Rhodobium gokarnense: one gene and its partner. The protein of the gene in region 1 binds, or shares a complex with, the protein of each later gene. Links are inferred from orthologs where the notes say so. Each region holds a gene or a part of one and is shown in the gene's direction. Other genes may lie near its edges. The genes, in order: trxA and trxB.

What was found.
Region 2: the proteins of trxA (region 1) and trxB are in contact, whole or in part, in a crystal structure (PDB 1F6M), measured with the Escherichia coli proteins. The link is inferred for Rhodobium gokarnense from one-to-one orthologs.

Annotation. Positions count from the first base shown.
Region 1 is NZ_JAOQNS010000009.1:54,195-61,450, reverse strand. The notes cover bases 2,818-5,565. They hold trxA (thioredoxin TrxA), read left to right. Parts: upstream 2,818-3,905; coding sequence 3,906-4,226; downstream 4,227-5,565. Other genes in these bases: M2319_RS15635 (hypothetical protein), read right to left, coding at 5,116-5,259; grpE (nucleotide exchange factor GrpE), read left to right, coding at 4,422-5,102; addA (double-strand break repair helicase AddA), read left to right, coding at 2,818-3,787. Outside these bases: double-strand break repair protein AddB, read left to right, coding at 1-275; more of addA, read left to right, coding at 272-2,817; M2319_RS15630 (SPFH domain-containing protein), read right to left, coding at 5,965-7,256. UniProt on the Escherichia coli protein: Participates in various redox reactions through the reversible oxidation of its active center dithiol to a disulfide and catalyzes dithiol-disulfide exchange reactions.
Region 2 is NZ_JAOQNS010000001.1:115,986-123,474, reverse strand. Bases 1,616-4,596 are described here. They hold trxB (thioredoxin-disulfide reductase), read left to right. Parts: upstream 1,616-2,615; coding sequence 2,616-3,578; downstream 3,579-4,596. Other genes in these bases: M2319_RS00595 (LysR family transcriptional regulator), read left to right, coding at 3,705-4,595; M2319_RS00605 (2OG-Fe(II) oxygenase family protein), read right to left, coding at 1,758-2,417. Outside these bases: M2319_RS00615 (mitochondrial fission ELM1 family protein), read left to right, coding at 1-841; M2319_RS00610 (2OG-Fe(II) oxygenase family protein), read left to right, coding at 856-1,488; protein-methionine-sulfoxide reductase catalytic subunit MsrP, read right to left, coding at 5,268-6,260; M2319_RS00585 (elongation factor G), read right to left, coding at 6,486-7,489.

The DNA of each region.
Region 1 (7,256 bases):
GCCTTCCCGCCGGAACCGTCGCGGAGATCGCCTATGTAGCGCTGAAGGACGCGCGGGCGGTCGACTTTTTCCAGTCCCGCGGCCGGGACGGCGATGCGGAAGCGCTCGCGGCACAGGCCGTCGCCCAACTCGCCGCCCTCGTCGCGCATTATCGGAACCCGGCGACCGGCTATCGTTCTCGCGCGCGGCCGATGTTCGAGCGGCGCTTTGCCGGCGACTACGACCATCTGGCGCGGGTCGCCGAATGGTCGCTCGGCGGAGGGGACGAGGCATGACCAGCGCGATCCCCGCCGACACCCTTGCCCGCCAGGCCCGCGCCTGCGACCCCTTCGCGTCGGCCTGGGTCGGCGCCAATGCCGGGTCCGGCAAGACCTTCGTGCTGACCCAGCGCGTCGTGCGGCTGCTCCTTGCCGGCATCGATCCGGGGCGCATCCTCTGCCTCACCTTTACCAAGGCCGCGGCGGCGGAAATGGCGACCCGCGTCTTCGACCGGCTCAGCGGCTGGACCCGGCTCGACGACGCAGCGCTTGCCGAAGAACTCGAAAAACTGGAAGGCCGGCGCCCCGGCCGCGAGGGTCTGGTCCGCGCTCGACGCCTCTTTGCCCGGGCGCTGGAAACGCCGGGCGGCCTGAAAATCCAGACCATCCATGCGTTTTGCGAGGCGCTGCTGCACCAGTTTCCGCTGGAAGCCAACGTCGCCGGCCATTTCGAGGTGCTCGACGACCGCGGCCAGGCCGAGCTTCTGGCCGAGGCGCAGGCGTCCCTCCTCCACCGGACAGCCGAGCAGCCCGAGGGCCGGCTGGCAGACGCCCTGCAGACGGTGATGGCACGGGCGAGCGACTGGAGCTTTCAGGAGGCGATTGCCGAACTTGTGGCGAAACGCGAGACCCTGTCGCGCTTCATCGCAGCGTCCGGCTCGCTCGACGCGGGGATCGCCGCGCTCGCCGCAGATTTCGGGCTTGAGTCCGGCCAAACGCCGCGCGCCATCGCGGCAGAGGCCGACCAATCGCAGGCGTTCTCGTCCGGGTTCCTCGCCGGTCTATTGCCGGAGCTTGAAGCCTCCGACAAGGCGACCGATGCCAAGCTTCTGGACCGCCTCAGGGCCGCCCTTGGCGAGCACGATCCGGAAGCCAAACTCGCAGCGTGGACGCAGGTCTTTTTCACGCAGAACGAAAGCCCGCGCACGGCAAGGGGATTCGCCACCAAGGCGATCAAGGACGTCTTTCCCGACCTGGAAGAGCGGCTGGGGGCCGAGTGCGAGCGGCTGGGGGACGTCCTCGACCGGTATCGCGCCGCGATCACGGTGGAGGCGACCGCCGCGATCTCCCGGCTCGCGGAGGCGGTCATCGCCCGCTACGAGGCCAGGAAGGCCGCCCTCGGGCTCCTCGACTTCGATGACCTCGTCTCGCGCACCGCCGACCTCCTCTCCTCGTCGGAGGCCGCGCGCTGGGTGCAGTACAAGCTCGACCTCGGCCTCGATCACGTGCTGGTCGACGAAGGCCAGGACACCAGCCCCCGGCAATGGGACGTCATCACCCAGCTCGTCGGCGACTTCTTTTCCGGCGAAGGGCGGCGCGAGCGGCCGCCGACGGTCTTTGCCGTCGGCGACGAAAAGCAGTCGATCTATTCGTTCCAGGGCGCCGCCCCCCGCCTCTTCGGCGAAAAGCGCAAGGCCTTCGGGCGGGCGGCACGGGACGCCGGCCTCGCCTTCCATGACGAGCGGCTGAACCTGTCGTTCCGGTCCTCGCCCGATGTGCTCGCCGCCGTCGATACGGTCTTTGCCGCGCCGGAACACCATGAAGGGCTATCGGAGCCGCCCGCCGCGCCGATCCACGAGGCGATCCGGCGGGGCGATCCGGGCCTCGTCGAGGTCTGGCCGCTGATGGAGGCGGAGACCGTCACCGAACCGGAGGACTGGACCGAGCCGCTCGACCATGAGGGCCCGGCGGAGCCGGCGCGGCGATTGGCCGAGCGCATCGCCGACACTGTCGCCGGCTGGATCGCCTCCGGCGCGCGGCTGGAAGGCACGGGACGGCGGATTACCCCCGGCGACGTGCTGGTGCTTGTGCGCAAGCGCGGGGCCTTCGTCGATGCGCTGAACCGGGCGCTGAAGGACCGGCAGGTGCCGGCCGCCGGCTCCGACCGGCTTGCCGTCACCGACCACATCGCGGTCATGGACCTGATCTCGCTCGGCCGCGCCGCGCTCCTGCCGGCCGACGACCTTTCCCTTGCCGAGGTGCTGAAAAGCCCGCTCGTCGGCTTCGACGAAGAGACCCTCTTCGACCTTGGCCACGACCGGGATGCGAGCCTTGCCGAGGCCCTGTTCGCTCGGCGCAAGGAGCCGCAATTCGCCGCGGGCCACGGGCTGCTTGCCCGCGCCATCGGCCGGGCCGACCGGGTGCCGCCTTACGAGTTCTTCGCCGACATCCTCGGCCCCTTCGGCGGGCGGGCGAAATTCCGCGGCCGGCTCGGCGCAGAGGTCGACGAGGTGCTCGACGCGTTCCTGGCGCTGGCGCTGTCCTTCGAGGAAACCCAGACGCCGAGCCTTCAGGGGTTCCTGTCGTGGCTGTCGCTGACGCCGACCGAGATCAAGCGCCAGCAGGATTCTGTCGCGCGCGAGGTGCGGATCATGACCGTCCACGGCGCCAAGGGGCTGGAGGCGCCGGTCGTCTTCCTCGTCGATCCCGCTTCCGCGCCGTTCAGCCATGCCCACGCGCCGAAGATCCTCCAGCGCGAGCTGACGGTCGGCGGACGCAGCATCGAGGCACCGGTGTGGACGCCCGGCAAACCGGCTTCGACGGACTGGCACCGGGCCGCCATCGATGCCTACAAGGGCGACCAGGAGGACGAATACCGCCGGCTCCTCTATGTGGCGATGACGCGCGCGCGCGACCGGCTGATCGTCTGCGGCTATCGCGGCACGCGGACGCCGCCGGACACCATCTGGCACCGGGTCATCGAGGCATCGCTCTCGCCGGAGGCCGAGGAGATCCGGGATACCGAGGGCGCGGTGACCGCCTGGCGCTGGCGCAAGATTGACGCGCCGCCCCGGGAAGCAACCGGCGACGAGGCGGAGGCAGTGCCTGCCGTGCCGCGGCCCGACTGGTTGACGACGCCCGCTCCGCCGCCGCCGCGCATCCGACCGCTCGCGCCCTCGCGCGCCTTCGGCGGCACCTCCGCGCCGCCCGCGGATGAGAACAGGCTCTCCCAGGAAGCGATGGCGGCCGCGCTTTCGCCCGGCATCGACGCGCTGCAGCGCGGCCGGCTGGTCCATCTGCTGCTGCAGCACCTGCCGGGGCCTGCCGAAGAAAGGCGGCCGGAGATGACGGCAAAGATGCTCGAGAAACTCGCGCCGGATCTCGGGGAGTCCGACCGGGCGGGGCTCATCGCGGAGGTCTTTTCGGTCCTCGACCATCCCGACTTCCGCCACGTCTTTGCGTCCGAGGGACGGGCCGAAGTCGCCATCGTCGGCACGCTTCGGACCGATGGCGGCGAGACGCTCTCGATCTCCGGCCAGATCGACCGTTTGATTGCGACGGACAACGCCGTGCTCATCGTCGACTACAAGACCAACCGGGAGGTGCCGGGCGATTCGGCGATCCCGGAGGACTATGTGGTCCAGCTCGCGCTCTACCGGCATGTGCTGTCGGCGCTCTATCCGGGACGCACGGTCCGCGCCGCGCTCCTGTGGACCGCCGGTCCGGCGCTTGTCGAACTCGAGGCGGCGCGGCTCGATGCCGCGCTCCAGCGGCTCAGAGCCGGGGGATCCGGCGAAATCCTTTCCTGAAGATCGCGCTTTTTCGGAAATGCCCGTGCTTGACGCTCCGGTCCGGCGTTCTTACTTTCGAACCAACTAATGAGCGACATGCCTCGCGCATGATGCAAGCCATGAAAGAAGGACACCCATGACGACCGAAAAAATCACCGATTCGACCTTTGAGGCCGACGTCCTGAAATCGTCGGAGCCGGTTGTCGTCGACTTCTGGGCCGAATGGTGCGGCCCGTGCAAGATGATCGCGCCGGCGCTTGAGGAAATCGCCACCGAGATGGCCGGCAAGGTCAAGGTGGCGAAGCTGAACATCGACGAGAACCCGAACACGGCGATCAAATACGGGGTGCGCTCCATCCCGACGCTGATCCTGTTCAAGGACGGCGAGCCCGCCTCCATGCAGGTCGGCGCCCAGCCGAAGGGCCGCCTCCTCGACTGGATCAACGGCGCCGTCTGATCCCGGCTTCCAGTTCAGCCTGTCGCTGCCCGGGCCGGCCCGCCGACCCGGGTTTTGCCGTGTCTTTTTGTGGCCAAACCTTGACGGAGGCGGGCCGAGACCGCATATCGCGACCCGGATATTCAACAACGGACGGGCTCATACGCCGACACCGCTTAAAGAGGGCTCCGGACGCGGACCCCGAAGAGGACTGCAATGAGTGACGAGACGGGAAAGACCCCCGAGACCGAGGCTGCGGACGACACCGCCGCGCAGCCGGAGGCGGATGCGGCCGATCCGGCCGCAGCGCTCAGCGAGGAAAACGCCAAGCTGAAGGACCAGCTCCTTCGGACCCTGGCGGAGATGGAGAACCTGCGCAAGCGGACCGGCAAGGAGCTGCGCGATGCGCGCGACTACGCCGCCTCCAGCTTTGCGCGCGACATGCTGACCGTCAGCGACAACCTGCGCCGGGCGCTCGATGCCGTCGGCGCGGAAGCGCGCGAGGGCGCCGATGCGGCGTTCTCGGGTCTGCTTGAGGGCGTGGAGATGACGGAACGGGACATGCTGAAGACGCTGGAAAAGCATGGCGTCAAGAAGCTCGACCCGGCCGGCGAGAAGTTCGATCCCAACCTGCACCAGGCGATGTTCGAGGTGCCGAACCCCGACGTGCCGAGCGGCACCGTGGTGCAGGTCGTGCAGTCCGGCTACGTCATCGGCGAACGCGTGCTGCGCCCGGCGATGGTCGGCGTTGCCAAGGGCGGCCCCAAGGCGCCGAAGCCGGAAGCGAGCGAGGCCCCCGCGGAAGCAGCGAACGACGCCGGTGCGCCGGAGAGCGGCGAGGCCAATGAGAGCCCGTCGGCCGCCGGCCCCGGCGCGACGGTCGACAAGATGGCCTGATCCGGCGTTCGGCCTATTCGATCAAGAAGGGCGCTGCGGCAATCGCGGCGCCCTTTGTTTTTTCCTTGAACGGATCGATGGCGGCGAGGCCGTACTGGATTGCTTCGCTGCGCTCGCAATGACGGTAGAGAGATTTTCCTCGTATTTTCAACGTCATTGCGAGGAGGCCGACAGGCCGACGCGGCAATCCATAGGGCGTTGGCAGCGGGCTCCGTGTTAACTTGGGGCGTGCCCCGCGTGCCCATCACTCAGCCGTCACCCCGGCCCCCGAGCCGGGGCCTATTGTCCCTGCCAACGCGGTATGCCGTTTGTTGAGAGCACTTGGCCTTGGCGTGCGTCACATCAAGAACCGCGACGGGCTACCGCGTCGAGGTGGGCAATAGGCCCCGGATCAAGTCCGGGGTGACGGAAGAGGGTGTGGCGGTCACCGGGGTCACTCCTCAAATGCCGCACTGGATCGCTTCGCTGCACTCGCAATGACGGTAGAGAGATTTTCCTCGTTTTTTCAACGTCATTGCGAGGAGGCCGTAAGGCCGACGCGGCAATCCATAGGGCGTCGGCAGCAGGCTCCGTGTTAGCTTGGGGCGCACCCCGCGTGCCCAACACTCAGTCGTCACCCCGGCCCCCGAGCCGGGGCCTATTGCCCCTGCCAACGCGGTATGCCGTTTGTTGAGAGCACTTGGCCTTGGCGTGGGTCACATCAAGAACCGCGACGGGCTACCGCATCGAGGTGGGCAATAGGCCCCGGATCAAGTCCGGGGTGACGGAGGAGGGTGTGGTGAGCGTCGGGACCACCCTCAAACGCCGCACTGGATCGCTTCGCTGCGCTCGCGATGACGTCGTTTGGGCGACTCTCGGCCGGTCACCGTCCTCCGGCGCCGGTCGGGATCTCCCTGGTCGCCTGTCCGAAATTGGAGCCGAAGATGGCGGCGGCGCCGGCCAAACCCGATGAGTTGCCGACCACCGTGTTCGGCACAAGCTTGCCGACGATCTGGACGAGTTCGGGTTTCCTCTCCAGGCTGCCGAGCACCTTGTCGAGGGCCTGCAGGAGCGCAACCCGGTCCTGGCCGAGGACGTTGGCCTGGGCCATCTGGCCCTTGGCGAGTTCTTCCAGGAACTTGCGTTCCGCGCGGCCCAAAGCCTCGCGCTCCTGTTCGCGCTGGTTGGCGACCTTGACGGCGATCTGGGCCTGGACGAGGCGGGGCTGCTCGTTGGCGGTGGAGCGGGCCTGCTCGGTCTCGATGCGCTTCTGCTGGGCCGCCGTCTCGCGGTCATAGGCCTTGGAGAGCTGGTCGGCGAGCTGGACCCGCAGGCGCGAGACCAGGAGCTCCGGCGGGATCGCCGGCTCGCCGAGGCGGATCTCGCGGATGTCGACGCCAGCCTTGTCGCCCTCGATCTTGATCTTGGCCTCGATCGTCTCCTCCAGCGCCTCGCGGTTCTCGATGAGGTCGAGGACGCGGGTCGGCCGGACCTCGTATTCGATCGGCACGGCGATGCCGCCGCCCTCCTCCTTGATCGGCACGCGCACGGTGGAGCCGGCGACGTTGCGCACGATGGACCTGATCGCAGGCGTCAGGATGCGGTTCTCGATCTCTTCCAGACCGCCGACGGAGCCGACGACGATCGGCGCGTGGTCGGGGCTGACCTGGACGAGGGCGCGCAGCTCCAGCGGGATGTCCCAGCCTTCGACCTTGACGAAGACGGCCTTGTCGGCGGCGTTCGGCGGGATCGCCTCGGTGACCTGGCGCTCGACCTGCTGGATGTTGCCCTCCTGGTCGACGGAGAGGTCGATGATGCGCTTGACGTAGCCGCCCTTGTATTCCCAGGTCTGGACCCGCACGTCGACCAGCGTCACCTCATAGGCCTGGCGGTTGAGGTAGTAGGCGCCGGGGAGAAGCGGCTCCTTCCAGATGCCGACGCAGCCGCGGGGCACCAGCGGCACGGTCAGCGCGCCGCGGGCGGCGTCGGTCGCGACCACCTCCTCATGGCAATCGATGCCGGGCGCGGCGACGTTCGACTTGACGACGCCGACGAACCCCTTGGGGATGATCGTCGCCTCGGTCGCCTCGGTGACGCGCACGTCGAACAGGTAGCGGTTGAGGCGGTAGCGGCCGGGCTTCAGGACCGTCTCCTGCGGTCCCTTGTAGCCGCCGG
Region 2 (7,489 bases), on another replicon or contig:
CGCGCCGTTCCGCTTTCTGGCCCCCTACGGCCCGGCCGCGCGCCACCCCAAGATCGCCCCGCCCTGGCCGGACGTCGTCCTGGTCTCCGGCCGCCAGAGCATTCCCTACGCCCGCGCCATCCGCAAACGCTCCGGCGGACGCACCTTCACCGCCGTCCTGCAGAACCCGGTCGCCGGTATCAAGGGCTTCGACCTCGTCTGGGTCAACGAGCACGACGCGCTTTGCGGCGACAACGTCATCCGCACCGTCACCACGCCGAACCGGGTCAACGTCGCCCGGCTGAAGGACGGCGCCGCCGCCCTGCGCACCCACACCCCGGTGCTGACCGACCGGGTGCTCGGCGTCGTCATCGGCGGCTCCAGCCGGTTCTACCATTTCCGCGCCGTGGAAGCCGAAGCCCTCGGCGAGGCACTGGCGAAATTCGCCACGGAGCACGGCTTTTCCGTCGCCGTCACGCCGTCGCGGCGCACCGGCAAGGCAAACACCGACATCGTCCGCGACAAGCTTTCCGGCGTCCCCTCCTGGGTCTGGGACGGCACCGGCGACAATCCCTATTTCGGCATTCTCGGCATCGCCGAGCGGCTGGTGGTCACCTGCGATTCGGTCAACATGCTCGGAGAAGCCGCCTATACGGCCAAGCCGATCCATGCCTGGCGCCTGCCCGGCACCAGCGACAAGATCGGCGCCTTCCACAAGGACCTGATCGCCCACGGCGCCATCCGCTGGTTCGACGGCACCTGCGAGACCTGGGACTACGCCCCCCTCGATGCCACCCGCTATGTGGCCGACGAGATCATTTCGCGTTACATGGAAAGAAACGGCAGAAGATCGATCGAATAGGGAAGGACAACCGGATGAGCACGATCGACCTTGGGGCGTTCCGCGAAACGCCGCTTGAGACCGATCCCTTCGACTACCTGGTGGTGCCGCATTTCGTGCCGCCGGAAAGGCTCGCCGACATCATCGAAGACTTCCCCGCCGTCCCGGGACCGGGCTCGCATCCGCCCAGCCTCTTGAAGATCAAGGGCGCATTCGCCGACCTTTTGTCGGAAATGGACGCCGAACCGTTCCGCCGGGCCGTCGAAGAAAAATTCGCCATCGACCTTGCCGGCCGGCCGACCATGTTCACGGTCCGCGGCTTCTGCCGCCTGAAGGACGGCAACATCCACCCGGACTCCAAAACCAAGATCATCACCGTCCTCGTCTACCTCAACGAGGAATGGGAGGAAGAGGGCGGCCGGCTGCGGCTCCTCAGGAGCGACACCGACCTCAACGCCGTCGCCGCCGAGGTCCCGCCCCATGGCGGCACCCTGCTCGCCTTCCGCCGCTCCGACACCTCCTGGCACGGCCACGAGCCCTTTGAAGGTCGCCGGCGCGCCATCCAGATGAACTGGGTGACCGACGCCGCCGTCGTCGCCCACGAACAGCGCCGCCACCGCTTTTCCACGAGATTGAAGAAGCTGAACCCGTTCCAGCCGGCGGGGTAGAGCCGCATCTTGTAGGCAGACGCGAACCACGATCTATCGTCATCGCGAGCGCAGCGAAGCGATCCAGTTCGACATCTGAGAACAGGCACCAACGGCCACCCCGCCCTCCGCTGTCATTGCGAGCGAGCGAAGCGAGCGCGGCAATCCAGGGGCCACGCGCTGCGAGCAAGCCGCTCTGGATCGCCACGTCGGCCTTACCAGGCTCGCGTCACGCGCCGCTCCCCGTCCTGCGGACCCTCGCGATTACGACGATCTGGTATCGCCGTACTTCAGACCCGCACCGGCGCATCGGGGAACGCGAGTTGCTCCCGCGCGCGCCAGTCGTCGGTGACGAAATTGATGATCAGCGACTTGCGCACGCCCGGGATCGGACGCGGCTCGAAGCCGTGCCAGCTCCGGTCCGACGGCACGAACACCATCGCGAAATTCGGCCGGAACGGCGTCCGCTTCGCCCAGGTCTGCTTGTCGGCATAGATGTCCGTGCCGAGCGCATCGTGGCCGGCAACGTCGGAGAGATAGGCGAGCATCGTGAAGCGTTTCACGCCGATGTCGGTGTGCGGGCCGAGCCAGAAGCCGTCCGTGTCCTGGCCGTATTCGATTCGAAGATAGGTGCCGTCCAGGTCGGCGCCGAACACATCTGTGATTGTCCTTACCGTCTCCGGCGCCTGGAAAGCGTCCGCCACCGCGCGGCACACGGGGTGCTCGGTCTGGTTTTCCACATCGAAATAGACCCGGGTCGCATTGTGCGCCTCACGGGTGCCGGAGACACCACCGAGGTCCGGGGCGGGAAACGGCAGGGATTGCAGCGCCGCCAGCGCCGCGTCGTCGAAGAGACCGTCGACGTACCAGTGCGGATAGGGTGCGGCATGGCGCTCCGCGGCACGAATTGCCGGAATCAGGGTCTTTTCGGTGCTTTCCGGAATGGCCATATGGGGTGTCGCTCGCATCCTGATCGGCGCGACGCCGATCCATTGCGCTCGCCCTTGCGGTTACGCCGCAGGGTTTCGATTGCGGCCTCTTACGCCATGGCGCGGCGCCTGTCGAGCCGCCAGGGCGCGGCCGCCGATATTGGCATCACCGTGCCGATTGGGATAAACCTAGGACGAAAAGACGCCGAGGAGAAGGGAATGGCAACGCACAGCAGCAAGGTTCTGATCGTCGGTTCGGGACCGGCCGGTTACACGGCGGCGATCTATGCCGCGCGCGCCATGCTGGAACCGATCCTCGTCGCCGGCATCCAGCCGGGCGGCCAGCTCACCATCACCACCGACGTGGAGAACTATCCGGGCTTTGCCGATCCGGTGCAGGGCCCGTGGCTGATGGAGGAGATGCGCAAGCAGGCCGAGAACGTCGGCACGACGATGATCAGCGACCACATCGTCTCCGCGGACCTCTCGCGTCGCCCCTTCACGCTCGTCGGCGACAGCGGCGACACCTATGCCGGCGACACCATCATCATCGCCACCGGCGCACAGGCCAAGTGGCTCGGGCTTCCCTCGGAAGAAAAGTTCAAGGGCTTCGGCGTCTCCGCCTGCGCCACCTGCGACGGCTTCTTCTACCGCGGCAAGCACGTGCTCGTCGTCGGCGGCGGCAACTCGGCCGTCGAGGAAGCGCTCTACCTTACCCACCACGCCGACCGCGTCACCATCGTCCACCGCCGCGATGCCTTCCGCTGCGAAAAGATCCTGGAACAGCGCCTGCTCGCCCACGACAAGATCGACGTCATCTGGGACACCGTGCTCGACGAGGTCACCGGCACGGAGGGCTTCCCGCCCTCGGCCAACGGCGCCCGCCTGAAGAACGTCAAGACCGGCGAGATCACCGATTTCCCCGTCGACGGCATCTTCATCGCCATCGGCCATGCCCCCGCCGTGGAGGTGTTCCGCGAACAGGTCAAGCTGAAGCCGAACGGCTATATCTGGACCGCCCCCGATTCCACCGAGACGAGCGTGCCCGGCGTCTTCGCCGCCGGCGACGTCACCGACGACATCTTCCGCCAGGCCGTCACCGCGGCCGGCATGGGGTGCATGGCGGCGCTGGAGGCCGAACGGCATCTGGCGGCGCTGCCGGCCGTGGAAGCCGCCCAGTAACCCTTCTTGCGTTTGTATTAGGTTTCAATCGGGCGGCGGCCTTACGGGCCAGCAAGCCGCCCTGCCCGCGACCGCCGCTGCCGGAGGCAGGGGTCCCGCCCCGGATGGAAGGACGCTGAGAGCGCGATGGACTGGGACAAGCTTCGGATATTCCACGCCGCCGCCAGCGCCGGCAGCTTCACCCACGCCGGCGAAGAGCTCAACATGAGCCAGTCGGCGGTCAGCCGGCAGGTCTCCGCGCTGGAGGCCGAACTCGGCATCGCGCTGTTCCACCGCCATGCCCGCGGCCTGATCCTGACCGAGCAGGGCGAGCACCTGTTCCGCACCGCCCGCGACGTCTACATGAAGCTGGAGGCGGCCAAGTCGCGCCTGTCCGACACCAAGCAGCGCCCGTCCGGCACCTTGCGCGTGACCACCACGGTCGGCCTCGGCTCGACCTGGCTCGCGGCCCGGCTCAACGAGTTCGTCGACCACTATCCGGAGATCGAGCTCGACATCATGCTGTCGGACACCGAGCTGGACCTGTCCATGCGCGAGGCCGACGTCGCCATCCGCCTGCGCCAGCCCGTGCAACCGGACCTGATCCAGCGCAAGCTGTTCACGGTGCACTTCCACCTCTACGCCTCCAAGGCCTATCTGGAACGCTTCGGCAGTCCCAAGACCATCACCGATCTCGACCACCACCGGATCATCACCTTCGGCTCGCGGCCGCCGACCTATCTGCGCGACGTCAACTGGCTGGAGACGGCCGGCCGCTCGCCCGACAATCCGCGCACGCCGGCACTCCGGATCAACAACATCTTCGCCATGAAGCGCGCCGTGCAGTACGGCATCGGCATCGCCATGCTGCCGGATTACGTGATCGAGGCGGAATCGCGGCTGGTGCAGCTCATCCCGGGCGCCGACGTGCCGACCTTCGACACCTATTTCGTCTACCCGTCCGAGCTGCGCAACACGGCCCGCATCACCGCCTTCCGGGACTTCCTGCTGACCAAGGCGGAGCGCTGGATCTACTGATCCGGATTTACCGATCTGGATTTACTGATTCTGGGAAACCGAATCACGGTAACCAGCCTTCAAAAGTGGAAAGACGGCACTGTCTTTTGGCACAAATACCAATGTAGCCGGCCGGAAAACGCGGTTCAGATCAAGGCTTTTCTTTGGCCATTCTGTCGCAGCATTGTGGCGCACCCTGCCCGGCCCCGGCTGAGAAATAAACCGGATTCCGGTGCATCGCCTGTCGCGGTATTATTCACCCATTGACAAGACAGCGCTTTTCCGACCTGCCGCCCATTTTTTTAGCAGAGTTCTGCATGGTCTGAATATTAATCATGCGAATTCCGCATAACTGGCATGCCGCACTGCCTATAGAAAAGGCATCTCCCATCGGTCATATAAGCAATCAGCTGATGGCAATCGAGCTCACACCTCCCCGTGATCCTTTTGCGTGCAGCTGTTCCCCTCTGGAAGGTGATTTCATCGCGTCCGACAACGTGATGGATAACTGCCGGACCCGTAACCCGGGTCCGGCATTTTTCTTTTCCGGCCAAAGAATCCGATCCGTTCCGGGAGTCCTCAGGTGGCCTCCAACCGGAAAGTGATCGACTCCATTTAAAGCATTATTGCGAACGACTTGCAACCGACTGCGGGCTGCGCCGCGCGGCGGAAACGGCCCGAACGGCAGGCACCTCACATGAACAGCTTCTCGTTCGTGAGGCCGGCATAGATGCCGGCGACCTCATCGCCATAGCCGTTGTAGAGTGTCGTCGGATAGACCTCCCCCGACGGCAGCAGCTTTTCCGTCGCCTGCGACCAGCGCGGGTGCGGGACCTCCGGATTGACGTTGGCCCAGAAGCCGTACTCATTCGGATTGATCTTTTCCCAGAAGCTGACCGGGCGCTCGGCAACGAACGAGAAGCGGACGATCGACTTGATCGACTTGAAGCCGTATTTCCAGGGCGTCGCCAGCCTCAGCGGCGCGCCGTACTGCTTCAGGAGCGGCTTGCCATAGGCGCCGGTGACCATGAAGGCGAGCTCGTTGGTCGCCTCGACCATCGACAGCCCCTCCACATAGGGCCAGGGATACCAGCTCTGCTTCTGGCCGGTCGCCACGTCCGGGTCGAGGAAGGTCTCCATGCGGAGGTATTTCGCCTTGGATGTCGGCTTGGCGTAGTCGACCAGCGCCTTCAGGGGAAAACCGGTCCAGGGAATGACCATCGCCCAGGCCTCCACGCAGCGCAGCCGGTAGATGCGCTCCTCCAGCGGCACGCGGGCAAGGAGGTCGTCGATGTCGAAGGTGAGCGGCTTTTCCACCTCGCCGTCGATGGTGATCTCCCAGGGCCGGATCGGCAGCGCCTGCGCCGCCGAGGCGATGCTCTTGTGCGAGCCGAATTCATAGAAGTTGTTGTAGCTCGACGCTGTCTTTTCCGGCGTCATCGGCCGCTCGACCGTGAACGCCTCGTTGCGGTCCACCGGATAGCGGCCCGCGCTCGGGTCGTCGCCGGCAGCCTTGCCCTTGCCGGCAAGGCCGACCACTTCCTCGCTCTCCTCGCAGCCGCCGAGCGCCGCCGTCGCCATCAACAGGCCGGAGGAGACGAGGAACTTGCGGCGGTTGAGGAATATCTTTTCCGGCGTCACCAGGGATTCCGGGAGGTCCCAGGAGCGCGTGCGTTTGATGAGCATGGGCTTGCCTTTGGTCGCATTCTGTCAGGAGGCCCGATGAAGGCCCTTGCGCGCGACTGTGGGCGAGGCGCCCGTACAAAATCAAATCACAGCCGGGTGTGCCGCCCGTGAGGCAAGGCGCATCGGAGCGGACATCGCTGCCTTACAAAGCAAGAAAAGAAAACCGGCGGCATCGCTGCCGCCGGCCCAATTCATGCGCCGATGAGCCGGGAGACGCCCCGTCGATCAGGCCGCCTGCTTGCCGTGCCGTTCCAGCACCTGCTCGGCGAGCCGGCCGGTCAGCTCCTGCAGGTGGTCGAAGCGGGCCGTGTAGCTGGCGACGCCCTGGGTCGCCGACCTCAGCTCGATGATCAGGTCCTGGATCTCGGCCTGGGGCATCATCGCCTTGACCTCGTCCCAGCCCGGCCAGCCCGGCCGCGCATCGAAGCCGAGGAGCTGGCCTCTGCGCCCGGAGACGATGGCGTTGACCTTCGCCGTCGCATCCGACGGGCAGACGATGGACACTTCCAGGATCGGTTCCAAAAGCACCGGCTTGCACTCGGCCATGCCCTCGCGCATGCCGATCTGGGCCGCCATCTTGAACGCCTGGTCGGAGGAATCCACCGTGTGGTAGGAGCCGTCCGTCAGCGTGACCGCCACATCGACGACCGGAAAACCGAGCGGTCCGGAGACGAGATATTCCTCCACGCCCGCCTGCACCGAGGGGATGTACTGCTTCGGCACGACGCCGCCGGTGATGGTGTCGGCAAAGACGAAGCCTTCGCCGCGCGGCAGCGGCTTGATGTCGAGCACGACGTCGCCGAACTGGCCGTGGCCGCCGGACTGCTTCTTGTGCCGGCCGCGCTGGGTGACCGAGCCGCGAATCGTCTCCTTGTAGGGAATCTCCGGATCGAGCCGCTCGACCGAAATGCCGTATTTCGCGGTCAGGCGCTCGATGACGACGCGAAGGTGCATCTCGCCCTGGCCTTCCAGCAGCGTCTCGCCGGTGTCCTGGTTGTGCGAGACCTTCAGCGACGGGTCTTCCTCGGCGATCTTGGCGAGCGATGCGGAGAGCTTGACGTCGTCCTTGTGCTCGGTCGGCCGGATGGCGATCGCCAGCACAGGATCGGCCGCTTCCAGGGTGACGAGATTGGCCATGCCGCCCTTGGCGTCGGTCAGCGTGTCGCCGGTCTTGGCCATGTCGACCTTGCCGAGCGCCACGGTCTCGCCGCGCACCGCCTTCGGATGCT